3 regions of the Neorhizobium sp. T6_25 genome follow, and region 1 is predicted to be linked to each of the others. Evidence: predicted binding sites of a transcription regulator. Region 1 holds the regulator's gene; each other region holds the start of a gene.
What was found. The regulator LexA, encoded in region 1, represses DNA repair genes until DNA is damaged. The targets are predictions, from matches to a motif close to TGTTCNNNNTGTGTTCNG.
Positions count from the first base shown of each region.

Region 2: C5L10_RS03885 (ATP-dependent helicase) is a predicted target of LexA. The motif match lies at 4,011-4,028, and genes of this name have one in related genera.
Region 3: C5L10_RS31695 (ImuA family protein) is a predicted target of LexA. The motif match lies at 3,482-3,499, and genes of this name have one in related genera.

Region 1 is NZ_PVBL01000007.1:185,836-193,828, forward strand. It holds gene gltA (citrate synthase) at 1-237, opposite strand, end outside; gene C5L10_RS12140 (ComEC/Rec2 family competence protein) at 729-3,032, shown strand; gene lexA (transcriptional repressor LexA) at 3,013-3,732, opposite strand; gene C5L10_RS12150 (VOC family protein) at 3,933-4,805, shown strand; gene kdsA (3-deoxy-8-phosphooctulonate synthase) at 4,810-5,658, shown strand; gene eno (phosphopyruvate hydratase) at 5,769-7,043, shown strand; gene C5L10_RS12165 (septum formation initiator family protein) at 7,206-7,523, shown strand; gene pdhA (pyruvate dehydrogenase (acetyl-transferring) E1 component subunit alpha) at 7,718-7,993, shown strand, end outside.
Region 2 is NZ_PVBL01000002.1:356,423-364,415, forward strand. It holds gene C5L10_RS03870 (DUF1003 domain-containing protein) at 1-346, shown strand, start outside; gene C5L10_RS03875 (hypothetical protein) at 514-1,011, shown strand; gene C5L10_RS03880 (alpha/beta fold hydrolase) at 1,078-1,788, opposite strand; gene C5L10_RS03885 (ATP-dependent helicase) at 1,938-4,007, opposite strand; gene C5L10_RS03890 (iron ABC transporter substrate-binding protein) at 4,330-5,343, shown strand; gene C5L10_RS03895 (iron ABC transporter permease) at 5,416-6,984, shown strand; gene C5L10_RS03900 (ABC transporter ATP-binding protein) at 6,981-7,993, shown strand, end outside.
Region 3 is NZ_PVBL01000040.1:27,828-35,820, reverse strand. It holds gene C5L10_RS31705 (error-prone DNA polymerase) at 1-1,234, opposite strand, end outside; gene C5L10_RS31700 (DNA polymerase Y family protein) at 1,231-2,745, opposite strand; gene C5L10_RS31695 (ImuA family protein) at 2,663-3,421, opposite strand; gene C5L10_RS31690 (hypothetical protein) at 3,744-3,887, shown strand; gene C5L10_RS31685 (hypothetical protein) at 4,017-4,199, shown strand; gene C5L10_RS34035 (hypothetical protein) at 4,153-4,359, shown strand; gene C5L10_RS31680 (hypothetical protein) at 4,492-4,707, opposite strand; gene C5L10_RS31675 (DNA/RNA non-specific endonuclease) at 4,750-6,627, opposite strand; gene C5L10_RS31670 (flagellin) at 7,362-7,993, opposite strand, start outside.

The sequences.
Region 1 (7,993 bases):
CTCGGCCAGCTGTTCGATCGGATAACCGCGATGCAGCAGGATGCCCGCGTCGCCATCGATATAGGTGATCTTGGATTCGCAAGACGCGGTCGAGGTGAAGCCCGGGTCGTAGGTGAAGGTGCCGGTGTGTTTGTAAAGAGCGCCGATATCGACCACGTCCGGACCGATGGTGCCCGACTTGACCGGCAGATCGACTTTTCTGTCACCGATTACCAGATTTGCGCTTGTATCCGTCATGCTGATCCTCCAACCTTTTGGCGGCATGGCGCCCAAAAAGCGCCACAAGAATTAAGCGTCCACAGTTTAGCTATATGATCCGAAAGCTGATGCCAAGCTGTCGTGACGGCATTTTGTGCAGCGCGAAAAATTATTGGGCAGCGGCGTTTGCTTGGATGTCCAACTTCCTGTTGCAAGCCTTTTTCGCGCCTCGGAATTCCCGATATTTAACCGTCGGTTGACGACCGGGGAGGAAGCGCGCAGGTTGCATTGCCGCATGTCTGGCGGTTGGGCGAACAGAGCGTTTCATGCCGGAGGAAGATGCATTTCCGACGCATGTCGAGGCAGGGAAGCTGATATCCCGGCCGCCGGATCTCCGCATAAACGGAGGAGCATCCGACTCGGTCAAGGTCCGGGACCTGGCCGAGCTTTTTCCCGCGATCGAACGCCGCCCGCCCGTTCATACGTCAGGAGGGTCAGTTCGCCGCTCGACAATCCGACGTCTTGACCGGTTGCGGCGCCGTCTCCCGGTCATGCTGGAGGAGGAGGCGATCTATGGCCATGGTTTCCTTTTTCTGCCTGTTGTCGTCGGGGCAGGGGCCGCCTGCTGGTTTGCGCTGCCGCAGACCCCGGCTTTCTGGCCGTATTTCCTCCTTTTTTGCGTCTGCGCGATCTTTGTAATCGTCTCGCGCTACCGGTCCGGTGCCACGCACCTGTTGCCGCTCGCTCTCGCACTCTTCCTCGCAGGCATGATGCTGGCGCAGTTGGAGACCTGGAGGCGGGCCACCGTCATTCTCGATACGCCGGTGACGACCGAGCTCACTGGTGTGGTCGAGCGCAGGGAGAGCGACGCTCAGGGCCGTTGGCGTTATATCGTCCGCATCGAGCGGACCTCCCATCCGAAAGTCAGGCGCCCACCGCAGCGTGTATCTCTGCTGGCAAGGTCCCGCCATGAGCCTGCCCAAACCGGCGAGACGATTAGCGGCCGCGCCCGCATTTCGCCCCCGTCGGGACCCGCCTTGCCGGGCCTCAACGACTTCGCCTTTTCTTCCTATTTCGACGGCATCGGCGCAGTCGGATTTTTCTATGGAGCGCCGAAAAAGCAGGCTGCTCCCCCTTCAACCCGGAGCTGGATAAAGGACGTCGAAATCCAACTTTTCGATCTGCGCAGCGCCATCGCGACCCGTATCCGGGAGACCGTGCCCGGAGATCCCGGCGCCTTTGCCGCGGCGATCGTCACGGACGAGCGCCGGGCAATTTCCGAAGACACCACCGAGGCGCTGCGACTGTCGGGCCTCGCCCATATCGTCGCCATTTCCGGGCTGAACATGGCGCTCGCCGCCGGCATCTTCTTTGTCGGCGTGCGCACCGTGCTTTCCGTCTTCACGGGCTTCGCCCAGGCCTATCCGGTCAAGAAGATCGCCGCACTCGGGGCGCTGATGATGGCGACGGCCTATTACCTGATCTCCGGTTTCGGCGTTTCCGCCGAGCGAGCCTATATCATGATGGCGATCATGCTGGTCGCGGTGCTTTTCGATCGGCCATCGATCAGCCTGCGCAATGTCGCGCTGTCCGCCCTGGTCATCATCGCCATGTCGCCCTCGGAAATACTGGGGCCGAGCTTCCAGATGTCGTTTGCCGCCACCGCAGCCCTGGTCGCCGGCTACGCACTCTGGAAACACAGGGCGCAACGCCGCGACCCCGAACCTCTGCCGTTCCGTCACCCTGTGGTGACGCCGGTGCTGGCATCCTGGAATTTCGCGGCCGGCATCTTCGTGACCTCGCTGATCGGCGGCATCTCGACCGCCATGTTCTCAGTCGAGCATTTCCACCGCATCGCCACCTACGGCCTTGCCGCCAACCTCGCCGCCATGCCGATCATCTCCTTCGTGGTCATGCCGGCAGGGCTGGTCGGCATGTTGCTGATGCCGTTCGGCCTCGATGCGCCCTTCATGAAGCTCATGGGCATCGGCCTGGGGTGGGTGATCGCCATCGCCAAACACGTCGCCGCCTGGGGCGGCGATGTCGGCATAGGGCGACAGCATCCCTGGTTCCTGACCGTGTCGACGGCAGGTTTTCTGCTGCTGACGCTCATGAGGACGAGACTGAGATTGATAGGCTTGCCGTTGATGGTGACCGCTCTGCTGCTTTCCTGGCATGAGCGGTCGATGCCGCTGCCGGATATCCTGATCTCGGAAGACGGGACGATGGTCGCACTTGTAGACGGGGAAGGGGTCGTCACCAATCGCGCCCGCCCGCCCGACTTCGTCTACGGACAATGGAAGAGGGCGCTTCTGCTCGGCGATCCGACCAAGCCTGAAATGTCGCCATTCAGGGACAAGCCACCCGACGACAAGCGGCCCGGCGAGAAAATCAACGAGCGCCCTGAACTGACCCCGCAGCAATTCGAAACGGCAAAGTCGAAGATAAAACAGGCGCCTGCCGGCCGCTTCACCTGCGAGCCGACGGCCTGGTGTGCGGCAAGCACGGGCAAGGGCATCGTTATCGCAGTCGAGGACGGCCGTTATGCGGGTGCCGCCTGCGACGCCGCCAGTCTTGTCATTGCGCCGCGTGCCCGCTTCGACCAATGCCGGTCCGGCGCCCTGATGATCAATAGTGCCACGCTTCGCAAGACCGGCGCCCTGGAGATTTCCATCAACGGCGCGACCGACATTCGGCGCTGGCAGATCCGTGCCGCCATGGCGGGCGGAGATCGGCCCTGGAGCCGGCACCGCCACTATGATTGGCGAAGCCAAGGTTTCGATAGCTCATTGCCGGAACCGCTCCGGCAGATGATCAGTGATACCGGCGGATGAGGCCGACGAGCTTGCCCTGGATCTTCACCCGGTCCGGCCCAAAGATGCGGGTTTCATAGGCTGGGTTGGCGGCTTCGAGGGCGATGGAGGCGCCGCGGCGGCGGAAACGCTTCAGCGTCGCTTCCTCATCGTCCACCAGCGCCACGACGATATCGCCCGGATTGGCCGTATTGCTGTTGCGGATGATCACGGTATCGCCGTCGAGAATGCCGGCCTCGATCATCGAATCGCCCTTGACCTCGAGCGCATAGTGCTCGCCGGAACCGAGCATCTCGGCCGGCACGGCGATGTCATGCGTGTTGTTCTGGATCGCCGAGATCGGCACGCCGGCAGCGATGCGGCCCATGACCGGAACGGTCGTGGCGTTCGGTGAATCGTCGTTGGCGGCGGGTTTCTGAGGGGCTGCTACCGGCTGCGGCTTGCCGAGGCTTCCCTCGATGACGCTCGGCGAAAAACCGCGCCGTGGCTGCATGCTCGGCGAGTAGGCTTCCGGCAGCTTGATGACTTCGAGCGCCCGGGCCCGGTTCGGCAAGCGGCGGATGAAGCCGCGCTCCTCGAGCGCGGTGATCAGGCGGTGAATGCCGGACTTGGACGCGAGGTCGAGAGCGTCCTTCATTTCATCGAATGACGGCGGGATGCCGGATTCCTTCATGCGTTCGTGAATGAACAGAAGCAATTCCTGTTGTTTGCGCGTGAGCATCTTTTGGCATCCTCAGAGTCGGAAACAAATCCAGAACGGACACTATATGTTCCATATGTGTTCTGCAAGTCCCTAAATTTCTGTGAAGTATGATGATTTTTTCTTCATAGATGCGTGCCAGATATCTCGAGCCACACCACTTGCGCGGCGCGAGCCCGCTGCCAAAGTAGCTTTGCGATTCCAATTCCGGGGGCCCTCGCGTGAACGCAAGACCAATCGATCATCTCGTGCTGCCGGTGGCGGGACTTACCGCTGCGCGTTCCCGGCTCACGAAGCTTGGTTTTACAGTTGCGCCCGATGCTTTTCATCCTTTCGGCACGGCTAATGCTTGTGTGTTCTTCTCGGATGGCAGCTATCTGGAGCCGCTGGCTCTTGCCAATCGCCGTCATGCGAGCGCAGCCGCCAAACGCGGCAACGTTTTTACCGCACGCGATCTGGCTTTCCGCAAGGGACGCGACAGGCAGGGCTTCTCTGCGCTCGTTGCCGCCACGCGCGACGCGATGGCCGATCACGCGCGTTTCAAGATGCGTGGCGTCTCGGCAGGCGACGTGCTGGAATTCTCCCGCGCGATGACCTTGGCCGACGGTTCCGAAACCCAGGCGAGCTTCCGGCTGGCTTTTGCGGGTGATGACCGGGCGCCCGACTTCCTGATGTTTTCCTGCCAGCGGATCAATCCCCTGCCGGCCGATCGCGGCGAACTGGAGCATCATTCCAATGCGGTCATGGGGCTGAGCGAGATCATCCTGTCGGCATCGGCGCCCTCCGATTTCGCGCCCCTGGCCGAGCAGGTGCTGATGACAAAGGCCAAGCCGGAGGCTGCATCGCTCGAGCTTGCCGCGGCCAATGCCCGCATTCGCATCCTGCAGGATCACGAACTCGAAGCGGAATTCGCCCTGCCGTCGACCCCGGATGCCGAGGGGCTGCACGGCCGGGTGATCATCTTCAAGACGGCCGATCTTGCCGTGACAGAGATCACCCTTGCTGCTAATGACGTCGCATTCGTCCGCCGGGAGGGCCGTGTTCTCGTCTCGGCGGCGCCCGGCCAGGGTGTTTTGTTCGGCTTCGAGGAATAGGTTCATGGAAGTTACCGCAAATTCCAGCGTCTCCGTCGGCGAGGGAGACGGCAAGGTGGTTTTCGCGCAGGACGCAAAACTGTCGCTGATCGCCGGCCCCTGCCAGATGGAGAGCCGCGACCACGCCTTCATGATGGCAGGCGTGCTGAAGGAACTCTGCGGCAAGCTCGGCATAGGTCTCGTCTACAAATCCTCCTACGACAAGGCCAACCGCACGTCGATTTCCGGCAAGCGCGGCATCGGGCTCGAAACCGCCATGGAAATCTTCGCCGACCTCAAGAAGGAATTCGGCTTTCCGGTCCTGACCGACATTCACACGGAAGAGCAATGCGCCGTCGTGGCGGAAACGGTCGACATCCTGCAGATCCCGGCTTTCCTCTCCCGCCAGACGGACCTGCTTGTCGCAGCCGCCAAGACCGGCCGCGTCATCAACGTCAAGAAGGGCCAGTTCCTGGCGCCCTGGGACATGAAGAACGTGCTTGCCAAGTTCACCCAGAGCGGCAATCCGAACGTGCTGCTCTGCGAGCGCGGTGCTTCCTTCGGCTACAACACGCTGGTCTCCGACATGCGCTCGCTGCCGATCATGGCGTCGCTCGGCGCTCCGGTCATCTTTGACGCGACGCATTCGGTGCAGCAGCCGGGCGGGCAGGGCGCTTCGACCGGCGGCGACCGCACGATGGTGCCGGTGCTGGCGCGCGCAGCCGTCGCGGTCGGTGTCGCCGGCGTCTTTCTGGAAACCCACGAGGACCCGGACAACGCGCCCTCGGACGGCCCCAACATGGTACATCTGAAGGACATGCCGCGGCTGCTCGAAAAGCTGCTCGCGCTCGATGCCATCGCCAAGGCGGCTTGAGCCGGCCCACAAAAAGCGCGCAAACTGCTTCGATTGTAATTTTCGTGTCATTGATTATGAGACATTTTCAATGACCTCGTGACGTCAAGTCCAAACCCAGGGAGAGACCCTTGACCGCCATCACCGATATCATCGCCCGCGAAATTCTCGACAGCCGCGGCAATCCGACCGTCGAGGTAGATGTCTATCTGGAAGACGGTTCGATGGGCCGTGCGGCCGTTCCGTCGGGCGCCTCCACCGGCGCGCATGAAGCCGTCGAGCTGCGTGACGGCGGCAAGCGTTATCACGGCAAGGGCGTCGAAAAGGCGGTCGAGGCCGTCAACACCGAGATCTTCGATGCGATCGGCGGTTTCGATGCCGAAAGCCAGATCCATATCGACAAGACGATGATCGCGCTCGACGGCACGCCGAACAAGTCGCGCCTCGGCGCCAATGCAATCCTCGGCGTCTCGCTCGCCGTCGCCAAGGCTGCTGCCGAAACGTCCGGCCTGCCGCTCTACCGTTATGTCGGCGGCCCTAACGCCCATGTCCTGCCGGTGCCGATGATGAACATCATCAACGGCGGCGCCCATGCCGACAACCCGATCGACTTCCAGGAATTCATGGTCATGCCGGTCGGCGCCGATACGCTGAAGGACGCCGTGCGCATGGGCTCGGAGATCTTCCATGTGCTCAAGAAGGAACTTGCGGCCCAGGGCCATAACACCAATGTCGGCGACGAAGGCGGTTTCGCACCGGGCCTCAAGAGCGCGTCGGAAGCCCTCGACTTCATCATGAAATCGGTCGAGAAGGCCGGTTACACGCCTGGTGACGACGTCTGCCTGGCGCTCGATTGCGCCTCGACCGAATTCTTCAAGAACGGCAAGTACGAAATGGAAGGCGAGGGCCGCACGCTCGAGCCGGAAGCCATGGCCGATTACCTCGCCGAGCTTGCAGCCAAGTACCCGATCATTTCGATCGAAGACGGCATGGCTGAAGACGATTGGGCCGGCTGGAAGTACCTGACCGACAAGATCGGCGCCAAGTGCCAGCTGGTCGGCGACGACCTGTTCGTCACCAATTCGGCCCGCCTGCGCGACGGCATCAGACAAGGCGTTGCCAACTCCATCCTCGTCAAGGTCAACCAGATCGGCTCGCTGTCGGAAACGCTCGATGCGGTCGAGACGGCACACAAGGCGAGCTATACCGCCGTGATGTCGCACCGCTCGGGCGAAACGGAAGATTCGACCATCGCCGATCTTGCCGTCGCCACCAATTGCGGACAGATCAAGACCGGCTCGCTGTCGCGTTCCGACCGGCTTGCCAAATACAATCAGCTCATCCGCATCGAGGAAATGCTGGGTCCGCAGGCCGTTTATGCCGGCCGCGGCATCCTGAAAGCCTAAGGCTTTTCGATCCGAAATTTGCCGTGAAAGCCCGCGCCAAAAGCGCGGGCTTTTTCGCGTCATGATTCTGGTCAACGATTGCTTAAGCAAGTTCTGCGAATTTGAAGCTCTGTTTCGGATCTGATTTGAGATCCCGTAGGCGTGGCAAGGCGTTAGAGCGGCATGTGGACAAAGCATCATAAGAAAAGAAAATTCGGCCGTTTTGTCCTTCCCGCCATCACAGTCGCGTTTTTGTCCTATTTCGGCTATCATTCCATCCACGGCGATCTCGGTCTGATCGCCACGGAGGAATTCGAGCGTCAGCGGCAGGCGCGTGCAGGCGAACTGGCCAAGCTGACCGCCCGGCGCGAAACGCTGGAGCGGCAGGTTCAGCTGATGAGCGATGGTTCGCTCGACAAGGACATGCTGGACGAGATCGCCCGCTATCAGCTGAATATTTCCCGCGGCGACGAAATCGTCATCTTCAACAACTACTTCTAAATTAACCCGATTTCGGTTAATTTTACATTTCTGTAACCTATTCAATAGGTTGCGCGGAATGTGAGCCATGCATTTATGGCATTGCTGGGGCAGCTTTTCTTGCCTATGGTACGCCCCGACACCAGAGTGGGAATCTGGCGATACCCGTCAGGGCGTAATCTCGCTCTCAACGCAGAACTCAAAGGGAGGGATGAATGGCGCCGACCAAGACCGCGTCTGTATCCGGCCGCAAACCAGCGGCAAAGTCTGCAATCAAATCGGCCTCGAAAGCCTCCGCCAAGGAGTTTACGGGCAAGAACACCCCGGATTTCGGCAAGGATCAGGATCTTCACGCCTATCGTGAAATGCTGTTGATCCGCCGTTTCGAGGAAAAGGCCGGCCAGCTCTACGGCATGGGTTTCATCGGTGGTTTCTGTCACCTCTATATCGGTCAGGAAGCTGTCGTCGTCGGCATGCAGATGGCGCAGCAG
Region 2 (7,993 bases), on a different contig from region 1:
CCTGAGTTTTCTCGGCGTGCTGGTCGTCTGGATGGGGATCAACGTCGTCGGCCTGTTCTCCCAGCCTTTCGACCCCTATCCGTTCATCCTGCTCAACCTGGTGCTCTCCTGCCTTGCGGCGCTGCAGGCGCCGGTCATCATGATGAGCCAGCGGCGGCAGGAGGAGAAGGACCGGCTGCGCTCCGAGAACGACTACATGATCAACCTGCGCGCCGAGCTCGAAATCCGCCAGCTCCACGAAAAGATCGACCACCAGATGGCGCATCAATGGGAGCGGCTGGCGGAAATGCAGCAGATCCAGATCGAACTTCTGGAACGACGCGGCGGCGGGCGGGGGTCCAACTAGGCCAGCCCTGAGCGCCGGCGATGACGGAAGTAACCCCAGCGGCAATTTTGGCGGAATTCCCCGGCTTTTTGAGTGTTTGCTCCACCTATTCTTAAAGGGCTGCGTGCTAAACGGGTTTTCGCCGCTGGTTGAAGCATCTGCGGTCCCCATTTCTCAAGGATTCACAGATGAAAAAAGCTCTCCTGATTGCCGTGCTCGTCATGGCCGCTCCCATGCTGGCCGAGGCGAAAACACTCAAGTTCCCGAGCGATGCTCCGATCGCCAGCATCAAGATCCCCGACAGCTGGAACCCGAAGGAAACCGACACCGGCGTCGATGCCACGTCCAGTGACGATGCCGTCTATCTTTCCGCCGATGTCGCGGAGCTGAAGTCGATGGACAAGACGGTTACGGACGCCATCGATTTCCTGAAGGAGGTTGGCGTCACCGTCGATCCCAAGACGCTGAAGGAAACTCCGGTCGAGGAGTTCAACGGCATGCAGATGACCACGCTCGATTGGGACGGCAAGGACGAGAGCGGCCCGGTAAGCGTCGGGCTTGCACTGATCCAGACGTCGCCGACCAAGGGCCTCGTCGTCACCTATTGGGGAACCAAGGGCGACGAGGAAAAGCACCAGAAGGAACTGGTCGACATCCTGTTGTCGATCAAGCCGCTCGGAAAGTGATACGGATAAGCGGCGGCGGTTGTTTCCGCCGCCGCTTTCGTCTCGCCGGACTGACCGGGCGGAAAGTCAGCCGATGAAATCGTGGATGATGCGGGCGACCTCGTCCGGCATTTCGAGCTGCAGCATGTGGCCGCTCGGCACTTCCATGGATGCCCAGGACGGATCGGCGCCAACCCTGGCGTAGATGCCGGAAAAGATCTTCGACTGGTCGATATTGGCCGAGACGTAAAGCCTCTTCGTGATCTTCCGATAGTCGCCCGTCAGCTTGATCTTCTGGATCATCGTCGCGAACGGCTGCGGCGAGCGGCTGGTCATGTAGTGGCGTAGATGTTCCGGCACGCGGGTCGCGTGACGGGCAGGCGGCGGCACCGCGACGCCGCCGAGTTCGCCGGCCATGGTAAGGTTGGCCATCGCCACTTCCGGCCCAAGCAGATCGAGCGCCGACTGGCCATTCTCCGGCAGGAAAGCGTCGAGATAGGTCAGCGTGCGGATGCGGGCCGCGAAACGATCGGCGACGCCCGTAATCACCATGCCGCCATAGGAATGGCCGACGAGGTCGAATTCCTCCAGGCCCTCCGCTTCGATAAGGCCACAGACATCGCCGATATGGGTGTCGAGATTGATGGTGCCCGAGAAGAGGTGGGCGCGTTCACCGAGCCCGGTGAGGCTCGGCACGAAGACCTGATGACCCATGCCCCGCAGAATATCGGCAACCGGCGTCCAGCTCGCGCTCGAACCCCAGGCACCCTGCACCAGAACGATTTTGCGGCCCGTCATCTAATCCCTCCCGATATCGTCTGACTGCCACATCGAGGTCGGGTTGTTCCACCCGGTGCAGTCAGAGTCAACGCGACAGCGGGGGGACAGGCGGGCTCAGTCTCATATCCGTCGTTCCGCTGAAACTGATGACTGCTTTAGGTAGCTTGTTACCGCCACATGCCGCGCATGCGGGCGGTGACGTCGATGCGCACCTGGTGGCGGGCCTGGCGTTCGGCCTCGGTCATCTGGGCGACGACCGGCCAGGCGGCGGTTTCGAAGAATTGCAGCAAGGTCGCCGGGATGAAGCGGGTGCGGGCGGCATAGACGTGGCGGTCGCCCTGCGAGGCCTGGCCGTGCACGAAGAAACGCTGCGGCGTCATCAGATGCAGGTGGTCCTTCGCCCGCGTCATCGCGACATAAAGAAGGCGGCGCTCCTCCTCCATTTCGGCGGTCGAGCCGACGCCGAGGTCGGAGGGGATGCAGCCGTCGACGCAGTTTAACAGGAACACCGACCGCCATTCCTGGCCCTTCGACGAATGGATGGTCGAGAGGATGAGATAGTCCTCGTCGAGCAGAGGCGTGCCGGATTCGGCGCTGGTCGCATCCGGCGGGTCGAGGGTCAGTTCGGTGAGGAACCGTTCGCGCGAGGCATAACCCGAGGCGATCTGTTCGAGTTGCAAAAGGTCGGCCTTGCGGGTCTCGGCGTCCTCGTGGATGCGGATGAGATGCGGCTCGTACCACTGGCGGGCAAGGCCGATCTCGGACGGCCAGCCCTGGCCCCTGCGGATCTCGGCGAGCATGTCGACAAAGGCCGGCCAGTCGGCACCGGACCGCGGCGGGGCCGGGATTTCCTGGAGGGCTGCGAGTGGCTCGGGATCGGCGGCGATCGCATCGAGGATTTTTCCGGCCGTCTGCGGTCCGATGCCGGGGATGAGCTGCATCAGCCGGAAGCCGGCGACGCGGTCGCGCGGGTTCTGGGCGAAACGCAAGGCCGCCAGCATGTCCTTGACATGGGCGCTGTCGAGGAATTTCAGGCCACCGAACTTCACGAAGGGAATGTTGCGGCGGGTGAGCTCGACTTCGAGCGGGCCGGAATGGTGGGACGCGCGGAACAGCACGGCCTGGCTCTTCAGCGTCATGCCGGTTTCGCGGTTTTCGAGAATCTTTTCGACGATGTAATTGGCCTGTTCGGTCTCGTCCTTGACGGCGACGAGGCGGGGGCGCTCCTCCGACTGGCGCTCGGTCCAGAGGTTCTTGGTGAAGCGCTCGCGGGCGAGATCGATGACGCCATTGGCGGCGGCGAGAATCGTATTGGTCGAGCGGTAGTTTCGGTCGAGCGTGACGATATCGGCCGGCGGATCGAACGTGTTCGGGAAATCGAGGATGTTGCGGATCGTCGCGGCGCGGAAGGAATAGATCGACTGGGCGTCGTCACCGACCACGGTCAGGCCGATGCCGCCGGGCTTCATCGCCATCAGGATCGACGATTGCAGGCGGTTGGTGTCCTGGTATTCGTCGACGAGGACATGATCAAAACGGCCGCCAACGTCCTGCGCAATCGCCGGCTCGCTCATCATCTGCGCCCAGTAGAGCAGGAGGTCGTCATAATCCAGCACGTTCTGGGCCTGCTTGGCCTCGACATAGGAGGCGAACAGTTCGCGCAGCTGCGGTTCCCAGGCCGAGCACCAGGGGAAATAGAGTTTCAGCACCTCGTCCAGAGGCGTTTCGGAATTCACCGCACGGGAATAGATCTGCAGACAGGTGCCTTTGGTGGGAAACCGGTTCTCGGTCTTCGAGAAGCCGAGCTCGTGGCGCACCAGGTTCATCAGGTCGGCGGAATCTTCCCGGTCGTGGATGGTGAAGTCGTGGTCGAGGCCGATCTGTTCGGCGTAGAGGCGGAGCAGCCGGGCGCCGATGCCGTGAAAGGTGCCGGCCCAGGCAAGCGCGTCGGTCATGATGCCGGCATTTGCGCCCAAAACCTGCGCACAGATGCGCTCGACACGGCGGCCCATTTCCGAGGCCGCGCGGCGGGAAAAGGTCATCAGCAGGATGCGGCGCGGATCGGCACCCGAGACGATCAGGTGCGCGACACGATGGGCAAGCGTGTTGGTCTTGCCGGAACCGGCACCGGCGATGACCAGCAAAGGCCCGGCCGGACCGCCCCTGGGCACGTCAGAGCCGTGCTCGACCGCGCGCCGTTGCGCATCATTCAGCTTTTCCAGATAAGCAACAGCCATGCCCGTTCCCGATGTGTTCGAATTAGCCATAGCTGATTCGTGGGCCTGCGCGGAAATCCGCGTCGGCACTTATGCGGCAAGTCGCCAACTTGCCCGCGGGCCGGAAGATTGCGACGATGCCGCCGGCGGCAATTCCCGCCCAAGTACAATTTGCATACCAGGGCCCGGTGCCGCGATCAATTCGCGTCGCCTGCTGTATCTGTTTGTATTTAAAACGTAAATCACGCCTTTGTTACGCCTGTCGTGGAATAAACTTGACCACAAATCTCTGCTTTGGTTATGACGAGCTCGTCAAATTCCTGACTCTCTTGCGGAGGCGATCTTGAAAGCTTCATTCACCTTGGCCGCGGGCGCTGCCCTGGCTTTTTCCGTTCTCGCTCTTTCCTCGCCGGCTTCGGCGCAGGTGGCCGACAGTCTCACCATCTACAATGCCCAGCACGAAGGGCTGACCAAGGAATGGGTGAAGGCCTTTACGGAAGAGACCGGCATCGCGGTCACCATCCGCCAGGGCAGCGACCTCGAAATCGCCAACCAGATCGTCCAGGAAGGCGCCAATTCGCCGGCCGACGTGTTCCTGACCGAAAATTCGCCGGCCATGGTGCTGGTCGACGGCAAGGGCCTTTTCGCGCCGGTCGACAAGGCAACCCTCGACCAGGTGCTGCCGGGTTTCCATCCGGCCAACGGCAACTGGGTCGGCATCGCTGCCCGCTCGACGGTTTTTGTCTATGACAAGACCAAGCTGACGGAAGACAAGCTGCCGAAGTCGATGCTCGACCTTGCCAAGCCGGAATGGAAGGGCCGCTGGACGGCATCTCCGTCGGGCGCCGATTTCCAGGCGATCGTCGGTGCCTTGCTGCAGCTCAAGGGCGAAGAAGCGACCGCTGCCTGGCTGAAGGGCATGAAGGAAAATGCGACCCCGATCCGCGGCAACTCGACTGCCATGAAGGCGGTCAATGCCGGCCAGTTCGAAGGCGCGCTGATCTATCACTACTACTATTTCGGCGACGTCGCGAAGACCGGCGAGAACACCAAGAACATCGGCATGCATTATTTCAAGAACCAGGATCCGGGCGCCTTCGTGTCGATCTCGGGCGGCGGCGTCCTCGCCTCGTCCAAGCACAAGGAACAGGCACAGACCTTCCTGAAGTGGGTCACCGGCAAGGGCGGCCAGAAGATCCTGCGCGACGGCACCTCCTTTGAATACGCCGTTGGCAAGGGCGAGGCTTCCAACAAGATGCTGACCCCGATCGCCGACTTGGCGGCCCCGAAGGTCGAGCCCTCGACCCTCAACAACGCCAAGGTCACCGACATGATGACCGCCGCCGGCCTGCTCTAAAAAGCGGTCGATAACAGTTGCACGGAGACATCGCAGGGCGTACCTGCGATGTCTCGTATTTTCGGACCGGCAATGACTTCCACCACAGATACCAGGATCTCCATCGCGCCGCGACACCGCCTGCCGGCGGCGTCGTCCTGGACGCTGACGATCGCGGTCGTGGTGGCCTTGCTGGCGCTCCTGCCGCTCGGCTTCGTGTTATGGGCAACGGTGGTGACCGGTTGGGAGATGGCCTCGCAGCTGATCTTCCGCTCGCGGGTCGGCGATCTGCTGGCCAATACGGTCCTGCTCGTCGTCTTCACCATTCCGATCTGCGCCGTGCTCGGCGTCGCGCTCGCCTGGTTGACGGAGCGCAGCGACCTGCCGGGCGCGCGGTTCTGGTCCTGGCTCTGCGTCACGCCACTTGCCGTGCCCGCCTTCGTGCACTCCTATGCCTGGATCGGAATGTGGCCCGGTTTCAACGGCCTTCCCGCCGGCGTGGCGATCTCGGTCGTCGCCTATTTTCCGTTTCTCTATCTTCCGCTTTCCGCCGCCTTCCGGCTGCTCGATCCGGCTCTGGAGGACCAGGCGGCCTCGCTGGGGCTGGCGCCATTCGCCGTCTTCCGGCGCGTCGTCCTGCCGCAGCTCCGGCTTGCCCTCTGCGGCGGCGCGCTGCTGATCGGCCTGCATCTCTTGGCCGAATACGGGCTGTTTGCGATGATCCGCTTCGACACGTTCACGACCGCCATTCTCGACCAGTTCCAGTCGACCTATAACGGTGTCGCCGCCTATATGCTGGCGCTGGTGCTGGTGCTCTGCTGTTTCGTGCTGCTCGGCCTCGAAGCTTCGCTGCGCGGCCGCAGCCGGTATGCGCGGCTCGGATCCGGCGTCGCCCGCCGGCCGAAGATCGCCCGGCTCGGCCGGTGGAAATACGTCGCTCTGCTTCTGCCGGCCGCGACCGCCGCCTTTGCGCTCGGCATTCCGGTGCTGACGCTCGGTCGCTGGCTGATTGCCGGCGGCACCGGCGTGTGGCGGATCGACGAGGTCGGGCTGGCGCTGTGGCAGACGCTGGTCATCTGCCTGATCGGCGGGCTTGCGACGACTGCGGCCGCCGTGCCGATCGCCTGGCTCTCCGTGCGCCGGCCGACCCGCGCCAGCCGGTTCCTCGAAGGCTGCTATTATCTCGCGAGTTCGATGCCGGGCGTCGTCGTGGCGCTGGCGCTTGTCACCATCACCGTGCGGACCATGCTGCCGCTCTACCAGAGCGTTGCCACCATCGTGCTCGCCTATGTGGTGATGTTTCTGCCGCGGGCGCTGGTGAGCCTGCGGGCCAGCATTGCGCAGGTGCCGGTCGAGATCGAACAGGCGGCGGCAAGCCTCGGCCGGTCGCCGGGCAACGCGCTGCTTGCGACCACGATCCGGCTTGCCGCACCGGGGGCTGCGGCCGGCGTTGCGCTCTCTTCGCTCGGCATCATGAACGAACTCACCGCCACCCAGATGCTGGCGCCGAACGGCACCCGTACGCTCGCCATGGCCTTCTGGGCGCTGACCGGCGAGATCGATTATGCCGGTGCCGCGCCTTATGCGGTGCTGATGGTCGCCTTCTCGCTGCCGCTCACCTTTCTTCTCCATCACCAATCGAAAAAGATCGCCGGGCGATGATGCTGCTTACCCTGACCTCCCTGCGCAAACAGTATGGTTCCGTCGCAGCCCTCGACGGGATCGACCTGTCGGTGACAGCCGGCAGCCGCACGGCGATCGTCGGTCCGTCCGGATGCGGCAAGACCACGCTTCTGCGCTTGGTCGCCGGCTTCGACGCGCCGGATGAAGGCCGCATCGTGTTCGATGGCCGGGCGCTCGCCGACGGCTCGTCCCAGGTGCCGGCGCACAAGCGCGGCATCGGCATCGTGGCGCAGGACGGCTGCCTGTTTCCGCATCTGACGATCCGGCAGAATATCGGTTTCGGGCTGGAGGCGGAGGCCTCGGTCAAGAACGCCCGCATCGCAGAACTGATGGACATGGTCGGGCTTGACGCGGCCATGCTCTCCCGCAAGCCTGACCAGCTCTCAGGCGGCCAGCAGCAGCGCGTGGCGCTTGCGAGGGCCTTGGCACGCAAGCCGCGGCTGATGCTACTCGACGAGCCCTTCTCGGCGCTGGATACGGGCCTGAGGGCAGCCACCCGCAAGGCAGTGACCGACGTGCTGACGGCCGCCGGTATCACCACGCTTCTGGTGACCCACGACCAGGGCGAGGCGCTCGCCTTTGCCGACCAGGTGGCGGTGATGCGGGCCGGCCGGTTCGCGCAGGTCGGTTCCCCACGCGAGGTCTATTCAAGGCCCGTCGATGCGGCGACGGCGGCATTCCTTGGCGAGGCGATCGTGATGCCCGCGGATATCGCCGACGGACAGGCAAAAAGCCCACTGGGCGTGCTTCCGGTCGACGATGCCGCCTATCGCGGCAAGGCGCAGATCATGCTGCGGCCGGAACAGGTCACGGTCAGCCAAGCCGGCGGCGAGAATGGCGGCGAGGGGGCTTCAGGCACGATCGCCGAGATCAATTTCTGCGGCCCGACCTCGGATGTCCGGATCAGGCTTGGCGGCGATCCGCAAGGCTTCTCTTTCCGGCTCGACATTCCCAGCCGCGAGACGCTTGTCGTCGGCGACCGGGTGGC
Region 3 (7,993 bases), on a different contig from region 1:
CGCCCTTTGCCCGATAGCGGGTGACCGTGGAGCAGAGAGCCGAGCGCGAACGCCCGTAGGTCTCGTAAATCCACTGGATGACCTCCTCGCGGCGGGAGTGCTCGAAATCGACGTCGATATCCGGCGGCTCGTTGCGCTCCATCGACACGAAGCGCTCGAACAACAGGTCGGATGTCTCGGGATTGATGCTGGTGATCCCAAGACAGTAGCAGACGGCCGAATTGGCGGCGGACCCGCGTCCCTGGCAGAGGATGTCCTTCGAGCGGGCGAAGCGAACGATCGAGTAGACGGTCAGAAAATAGGGCGCATACGACATCTTCCTGATGAGATCGAGTTCGTGAAGGATCGCCTTTCGGACTTTCTCCGGGATGCCTTCGGGATAACGCTCTGCTGCACCTTCCCAGGCGAACTTCGTCAGCGACTGCTGGGCATCGAGACCGGGAACTAGCGCCTCCTCCGGATACTGGTACTGGAGTTCGGATAGGTCGAACTTGCAGCGATCGACGATCTCGCGGGTGCGGGCAAGCGCCTCCGGGTACTCGGAAAACAGACGATGCATCTCCTCGGGAGCCTTCAGAAACCTGTCGGCATGCCTTTCCCTGTCGAAGCCCACGCTGTCGATCGTGGTGCGGCTGCGGATGCAGGTCACGATATCCTGGAGCTGGCGGCGAGAGGGATCATGAAACAGCACGTCGTTAGTGACGACCGTTTTGACCTTGTGGCGAAACGCGATGTTAGACAGGTTGTGCAGGCGCAGCCTGTCGTTCGGACGACGGCGAAGGCATAGGCTGACATAGGCGCGGTCACCAAAGATGGCAGAGACCTTGCGGAGCTGTCCCGCATAGACATCATCGGCTTCGTCCGGGATCAGGACGGCGATCAGGTGGTCGCTGTAGGCTTCCACGTCGTTGAGATTAAGGATGCACTTTCCCTTGCCGCCCCTGCTCTTCCCCAACGACAGCAGGCGGGTGAGCCTGGAGTAGGCAGGACGGTCGGTCGGGTAGACAAGGAGCGACATGCCGTCGGCGAGATCGAGACGGCAGCCGACAACCAAGCGAACGCCCCTCGTCTTCGCCGCCTCCCAAGAGCGGACTATGCCAGCAAGGCTATTGCGATCCACGACAGCAAGCGCGTCGATTCCCATCGCAGCCGCGGTGGCGAAGAGTTCGTCGGCGGAACTCGCTCCCCGCAAGAAGCTGAAATGCGTCGTGACCTGGAGCTCGGCGTATTTCATGCGAAGACCCCGTGGAGGAACCACTTGTGAGAGCCTGTCGCCGTATCGACGCCGTCACCCGCCCGGTAGACCCAGAGGCGTTCGCCGTTCTCGTCCTCGACGACGAAGTAGTCGCGGACAGCTTCCATTTCGCGCGGACGCAACCACCACTCGCCGAATATGCGCTCGGGGCCGTCGGCCCGGACGATGCGCCGTCGTTTGCCACGCCAGTTGATGACGACAGGCGGCTGGTCCGGCAGGACGGCGATGGTCTCGATCTGCTCCGGACGGGCCAGCAGTCGCGACGGACGAGGCCACTTCACGGCCCAGTCTGCCCCCGTTTCGTCCGCGGTCGAAGCTATCCTCATGACCGACCGCTCGGGGACATCGGAAGCTACCGGCGTCACTCGATACAGGCGCTGACCTCGATTTCCGAGGATATCGATGAGCGGGGTCACATCGACGACCTGTTCCTCGATCAGCGATGACGCGATCTGCCGCTCTTCCAGCGGCTCGGTCATCACCGCGACGAGGACCATCTTGTCGATACCGAAGCCGGGATCGATCTTTTCGATCTGGTCACAGATAAGCTTCGACAGCCGAGCGGGATCGCGGACAGGCTTCTGGAGACCAGCCCGGACAGATTGCCTCGTGTTGTCGACGCGATGGACGACAAGGTCGGAACGACGAACGCCGAGGCCGCGCTTCTCGAGCCTGGCTGTAAGCTCGGCTACCAATTTTCGGATGTATTTCGCGATCGTCTCTGCCGCGCCGATGGGTTCCTGAAAATTCCGGGAAACTTCGACAAGTTCAGGTGTTCGCAAAGGCTCGATGGGTTCGGCCACCCGACCAAAAAGCTGATCGAGCCGCCGTGCGACTTCCGCCCCGAAACGCAGGGTCAACGGAGCGCGGGGCATCGCCGACAGTTCGCCGACCGTCTCTACGCCGAGGGTCCGAAGGCCCTGGATGGTGTCGGACGGCAGTCGTAGGCAGTGGATGGACAGCTCGACCACGGCCTTGCTGACGCCTCCGACGGGAACAACCGTGGTCTCTGCAGTCGTCATGCGGGTGATCGCATGGGCAGCACCCCATGTGTCCGCAACGGCGGCTCTCGCCGTCAGGCCGCGGCTGCGGAGCAGATTGACGAGGCCCGAGATCAACATCTCTTCCCCGCCGCGCAGGTGGTCGGCACCCTCGATGTCGAGTACGAGACCATCCACGCCATCGACGGCGACGACGGGGCTGTATTGCCGGAGTGCCCACAGCGCCAACCGCTCGAGCGCGGCAGCGTCCGCAGCCGGGTCGGCGTCGATCATCGTCAGGTTCGCGATGACGGCCTGAGCTTTACTGGCGGCCATGCCGACGCGAAGGCCGACCTTGCGGGCAGCAGTGTCGGCGGCCGACACCCAGCGCTTCGAGCCACTCCGCGAGATCACGACAAGTGGCTGGTCAGCTGGCACGGCTCCCTTGCCATGACGACGTATCCGATCTGTCGCGAGATACGGGAAGTAAACTGAGACGACCCTTGGCATCGCATGCTCCTAACTCAAACTCGGCACACTCGCCCGCCTTGACACGCATTAGTTCCGCCAGCCATCTGGCCCGCCCAACGCCCGCAGTTGGCAACGGCTCGGAAGGAAGTACGCTGACACGCCACCTCGTCGTCGAAGCCGTGGGGTTTCCGAAGTCCGCGGCCTCGGTCTGCCGCCTCCACCTCCTGACGACCAGCCCCATCGTTCCCGTCTTCTCGGCGGCCAACTGAAGGCGGCGGGAGGCCGTCATCGGCAACCGCACCAGTTCACCTACGACGGCCGCAAGACCGCCAAAGGCCAGACCCTCCTCCATTGACGCCAGAACGTCCTCCTCCTTGTCGGATTCGCAGAATATGACCCGGTCGGGATGGAGGCCCGCCTGCGAAAGCGCCGGGGCGAAGAGATCGGGGCGGGTCAGACACCATAGGACCTTGCCCTTTGATCGCGCAGCAATCCCAGCCGTGAACAGGGCCGCTGCTGCGCCGTCCACCGTTCCGGAACCGCCGCCTGCGACCTCATGAAGCGCGCCGTATGCCAGGCCGCCTCCCGGGAGTCGCTCATCGACCTCGGGGACACCGAATGGCAGCACCACCGCCTTCCGGGATGCGCAACCTTCCAGGTGCGCGATGCGCTCTCGGAGCTCTTCGACGACCCGAGAGTTGCGGGCATGCGACATCGTTCACGACCCTCCTCAGGTTCGCGTTGCACAGGACTTCATGTCCCTCAAAACGGCTGATGTTCTTCTTCTGTTCCGCCCAAAAGGAAGAGTCAAGCTGGTCCGAATTGGTTTTTTAGCCGACGCTAACAATCAATTTTTGGAATCGTGAAATGAATCAGCACTCTAAGCCCATTCCGCTAAATGACCGGCTCGATTGATTTTTCGGGACGGCGGCGGTTGAGCCTTGCCCGATGGGTGGGCTGGGTACATGGTGCGGGCTTACTGGAGATGGAGGAGCGAGATGGCAAAGCCCGTAAAGCGAAGCATCAGGGTCAAGACCTTGAAGAACGTCTCCCTCGGTTCCTGTCTTGACGAGGCCGGATTCAAGCCGCTTGAACGGCGCATCAAGATCAAAGCAGGCATCGATCAGCCTCCATTGAACAAGCCAAAATCAACGCCTGCGACGGAAAAACCGGCCGACTAGCCAGGCTTCACCGTCTGGGACCGTACGGAGTCCTGAGATACCTTGGCAGCGCCCGCTCTTGCGATATCTTGGGGGCCCTGATGGCGCGGAGCCATCGAGTGTGACAGTGGCCTTGTACAGGAGTGGAAGATGACGAATTCCGTCAAAGTCATCCCCGAAGACGAGCAGTTCACCGTCCGCGTTGTTGAAGACGGTGAAGTCTCCGAGAAACATTTCTCATTCGAGAAGTTCGCCCGTTCGTGGGCTGATGGGCAGAAGGTAAGACTTGATCAAGCCAACGGAACCGACGACGCTCGTCGAGCGCATGGCTGACTTGCTTAGCCGACTAAACGTCCTTGGCTTCCCAATTGCCTGCCGCAACTTTCCGCCGCCAGAAAAACTTGTAATCAAGGTCTCTGATGCGGATCGAGATCATATAGCGCCCCTTCGCTTCGGCTTCAGCATCGACTACGCCGAAACGTCGCTGACCTGACAAAGGCTACCAGTCACCCGCGATCAGGTCGGCCAGTTCCTCATCCATTGGCGGCTCGTTATCGTTGGCCGCGCCCTCCCGCAACTTCAGAAAGTTTGGCTCTGGGAGCACAGCCACGCAATCGGTGGCGACTCAACGCACATTGAATTGGTCGAAGCTGGAAATAAGTTGACGTCCCTCTCCGACTTCGGGCAGGTCGCCACCCGCCGTGTCGTGGGTAACAAGCATCGAGAAATCCAGACCGCTCCGCTTTCCGATATCCTTGACTGACGAGCGGAATTCTTGAACGTTGACCCTTGCGTCCTCGTCAGGTCGAGGCGTGCTCTTTGGGCGCTTGATCGGCAGCAAGCGCGTCTGATCCGCGACAAGGCCAACTACCTTGAGGCCACCCTATCCATTCCAGACTACGATCTTCCAGAATGCGTTCGGGATGAGCACGTCTTCCGCGTATTGAGGCTGGGGCGCGTCGAACAAAGGTCCTTGAAGAACCGTCAATTGTTTGTCCAGGCCTGTCGCCCAGAGTCCTTGCTCGAGGACGTACCGCTCTATGCCTTGCCAGAACTGTATTGTCTGATTGAACTTCCAGTGTTGGGGAGAGCAGTTGGTAAAATGGAAGGTATCGTAGTTCGCGCGACGTGCGTTCGGCCCCCACGTCGGATCGTTTCGCCTTGTCAGGTGTCCCCGATCGAAATAGTGGCTCCACTCCCCATAAAAATCATTCGTGAGCGTGTATTCCTCGGCGATCCGGGTGTCCTTGTACCAGCTGTCGCCCTCCCGCTCCGGCTGATTTTCGGCAGGCAGTCCCGTCTTCCGGTCGATGGCGACGTAGGTCTCACCGTCGATATTCGTGGCGGTGATCATCGCAATTTTGCGCTCGCGGTGCATCACCACGCTGAAGTTTTCGTACGGCAGCTCTCCGGTCGCGCGGCCCTCGCGCTGTTCGATTAACGGGGCGATGCTGGCCTTGACCGGCTCAACTACCACGCGGAGGTCTATCTCGAGGCCGGGCACGAATTCGGGATTAAAGCCGCGGCGGCTGGAATAGTCGCGATCGATCCTGGCCGCTTCCGCCTTCGAGATGGGAGCAGTGGTAAGGTCGCGCAGAGCGGGCGACGAATCCTGCCCAGGCGTTCCGAGACGGACGATGATTTCAAGCGGAACGACTATTTTGGCTTCCGTGCCAGAACTGCTCATGACGCTGTCTTCCCGCTTGTTGCTGGTTTCATAGTGAACCGACAAGGTCTCGGCCTTTTGTGGATGTTCTTCGTCATCGGTATCGGGATGCGTCGGTGTCGGAGTAAGTTCCCTCTCGGCGGGAGCTTCATCCTTCCAGAGTACAAGTGCACCACCGAGCAGCTCTCTCTGCCGACCTGACAGCCCTTCCATCCGCGCACTCAGGTCGTCGTAGATGGCACTAATCCGAATACCCTCGTTGACCAGACGCGGCTTCGAGCTGTCGCCAACTGCTGCCTCGTTGTCCACCTCGCCATAGTGATGGAGAGCGATGACATCCCAAAAGTCGTTGAACACTCCCGCCCCAGACGATCCCTTAAGCGTGTCTGTTTCGTAAAGCAGGAGACCGTCAACCTCGTCGCGATCGACAATCAGGTTGTTCCGCAGGACCACGCTCTTCCACTGGCCCTCGGGGTGCTGAATGATGTTCGCGTTGATGCCCTTCTGGTGGCGATCGGGTGTTCGGCTCAAAGCGGCGAAGCCGTAGTCAGCGAGTCTTCCCGAACCTTGAATCCGCTCGCCAACAGCGATAAGCGCGTAGTCGAACTTCGCCTCGTCCGACGAGAGGAAAAATGTCCGAGGATCGAGGCGGAAAGTGGTCCTGGGCCGAGGTCGACCGTTCTCATCCAACTCGTCGTCGAAAATGATCTGCGTAAGCTCGGCGTCTGCCTCGTTATTGATAACGTGCTGGTTGGTCAGGAAAAGTTGGGGACTGACCAGAAAGCCTGTTCCCGTCCGGGATTCCCAACGGCTCTCGAGAGCGACTCGGGCTATGGCCTTCATCGCACGTGCGCCGGCAGTCAGAAACGCCGCCTGCTGGAAATCGTTTGTTCCGACCTGCGCCTCGGCATGACCAGCCTTCCGGTCGATCCTCTGCGTATAGGCCACAGCCCTTGTCACATCGGGTTCCGCCAAGCGCCAATTACCTTCAGCAACGAGCAGTCGGGTATTCGTCCGATTGGTCTCGGTTGCCGCGATTCGCCGTTTTATCGCAGCGATTGTGTCAGGCCGAAGCCCTGCTTTTCTCTCGGTCATTCCGCCTCCCCCAAAGCATCAAACGAGCAGATGGGCCCCAAGAAGGGACACGAATTCGCACTTCACGCGGTTCATACGGCATCCCCTCCCTCTACAGCCGGGGATTGGTGTGACACATTAGGCTCTACCGCATTACAGCACAATGACGGGTTGACGACATAACCGGATTTTCCGTGTATCGGCGGTTTGAACAAGTCCTCGCAGTCACTCGCCGCGTTCGCGACTCAGGACATCCAGCCGCGGAATCTCGCCAGCGAGCAGGAGTTGCCGACGCTGACGGTAATGTCCATGGCGTCGTCTCTGCCTGCGATTTCCGCGACGGTCGGCGTGTCCGCCATGGAATGCAATCCCAGATTGGCAAGCAGCGAAACAATATACGCGCGTTACTTTACATCGCCCAAAGCCTCTGCGTGCTAGATGACCTGGTTGAACGAACCCGCCCCCGCGTCAGAAAAAAGACGATATCAACATCGTAGAGTTTGCTAAGGTTTGCGGAGTCCCTGGGGTATAACCGCTAGCTTCAGTCCGCGCAATTTACGGGCGTAGAGCGACCTGAGCGCACGGAGCGGAGAAGCCGTGACGGCAACATCGGTTGTGGGCAAACGTTCTGGAGTGACATTCGGCAGACTTTGAGGAACCCCTCCCCTGAGCAGCCGCGGCGTAGCGCCAGCGTCGATCGGGTTGAACCGCGATTTAAGTGCCTTCCGAGACATCACCCGGTTTCACGCCAGACTCTATCGGAAGAGAGTGACAATACTATCTGCAGCCGCGTTGGCGATTGAGAGGGATTGGGTGGCCAGCTGCCGCTGTGTCTGCAGTGCCTTCAGTCGAGTGGACGCTTCGTTCATGTCCGCGTCGACGAGACGTCCTACACCGCGATCAATAGTATCGGTAAGGCGCGACACATACTCCTGCTGCAGTTCGATACGCATGGAAACCGATCCCAGCTTTGCAGCGGCATTCACCATTTTCTCCAATTGGCGATCTACGAAGGGTACCAATGAAGCAATAACTTGATCGTCACTTGCATAGGTTCCAAGGCGCAGCGCTGTCTTGTTCTCCTGCATTTTCGTTATATCGAGCGTCAATACCGAAATTTCGTTAGCGTAGTGGGTCGCTCCGATTGCAGCTTCAGTACTCGTCTCAACGACGGGACTCCGCTCCATTCGCGGGAAGGTCGGCCATGCACGAACGTAAGCCCCCTCAAACAAGATGTAAGGGAGAGAAGGGAACATCGGGTCAAAGTAGACCTCGGGGTTCGTCTCGTCCCTGATCCAGGTGGGACCTAACTCGAACGTCCTGACATAAAGGTCCTGCGCCGGGCTTGCCCAAAAGCTTTGAATACCGGAATTCCTCGCGCCAACGA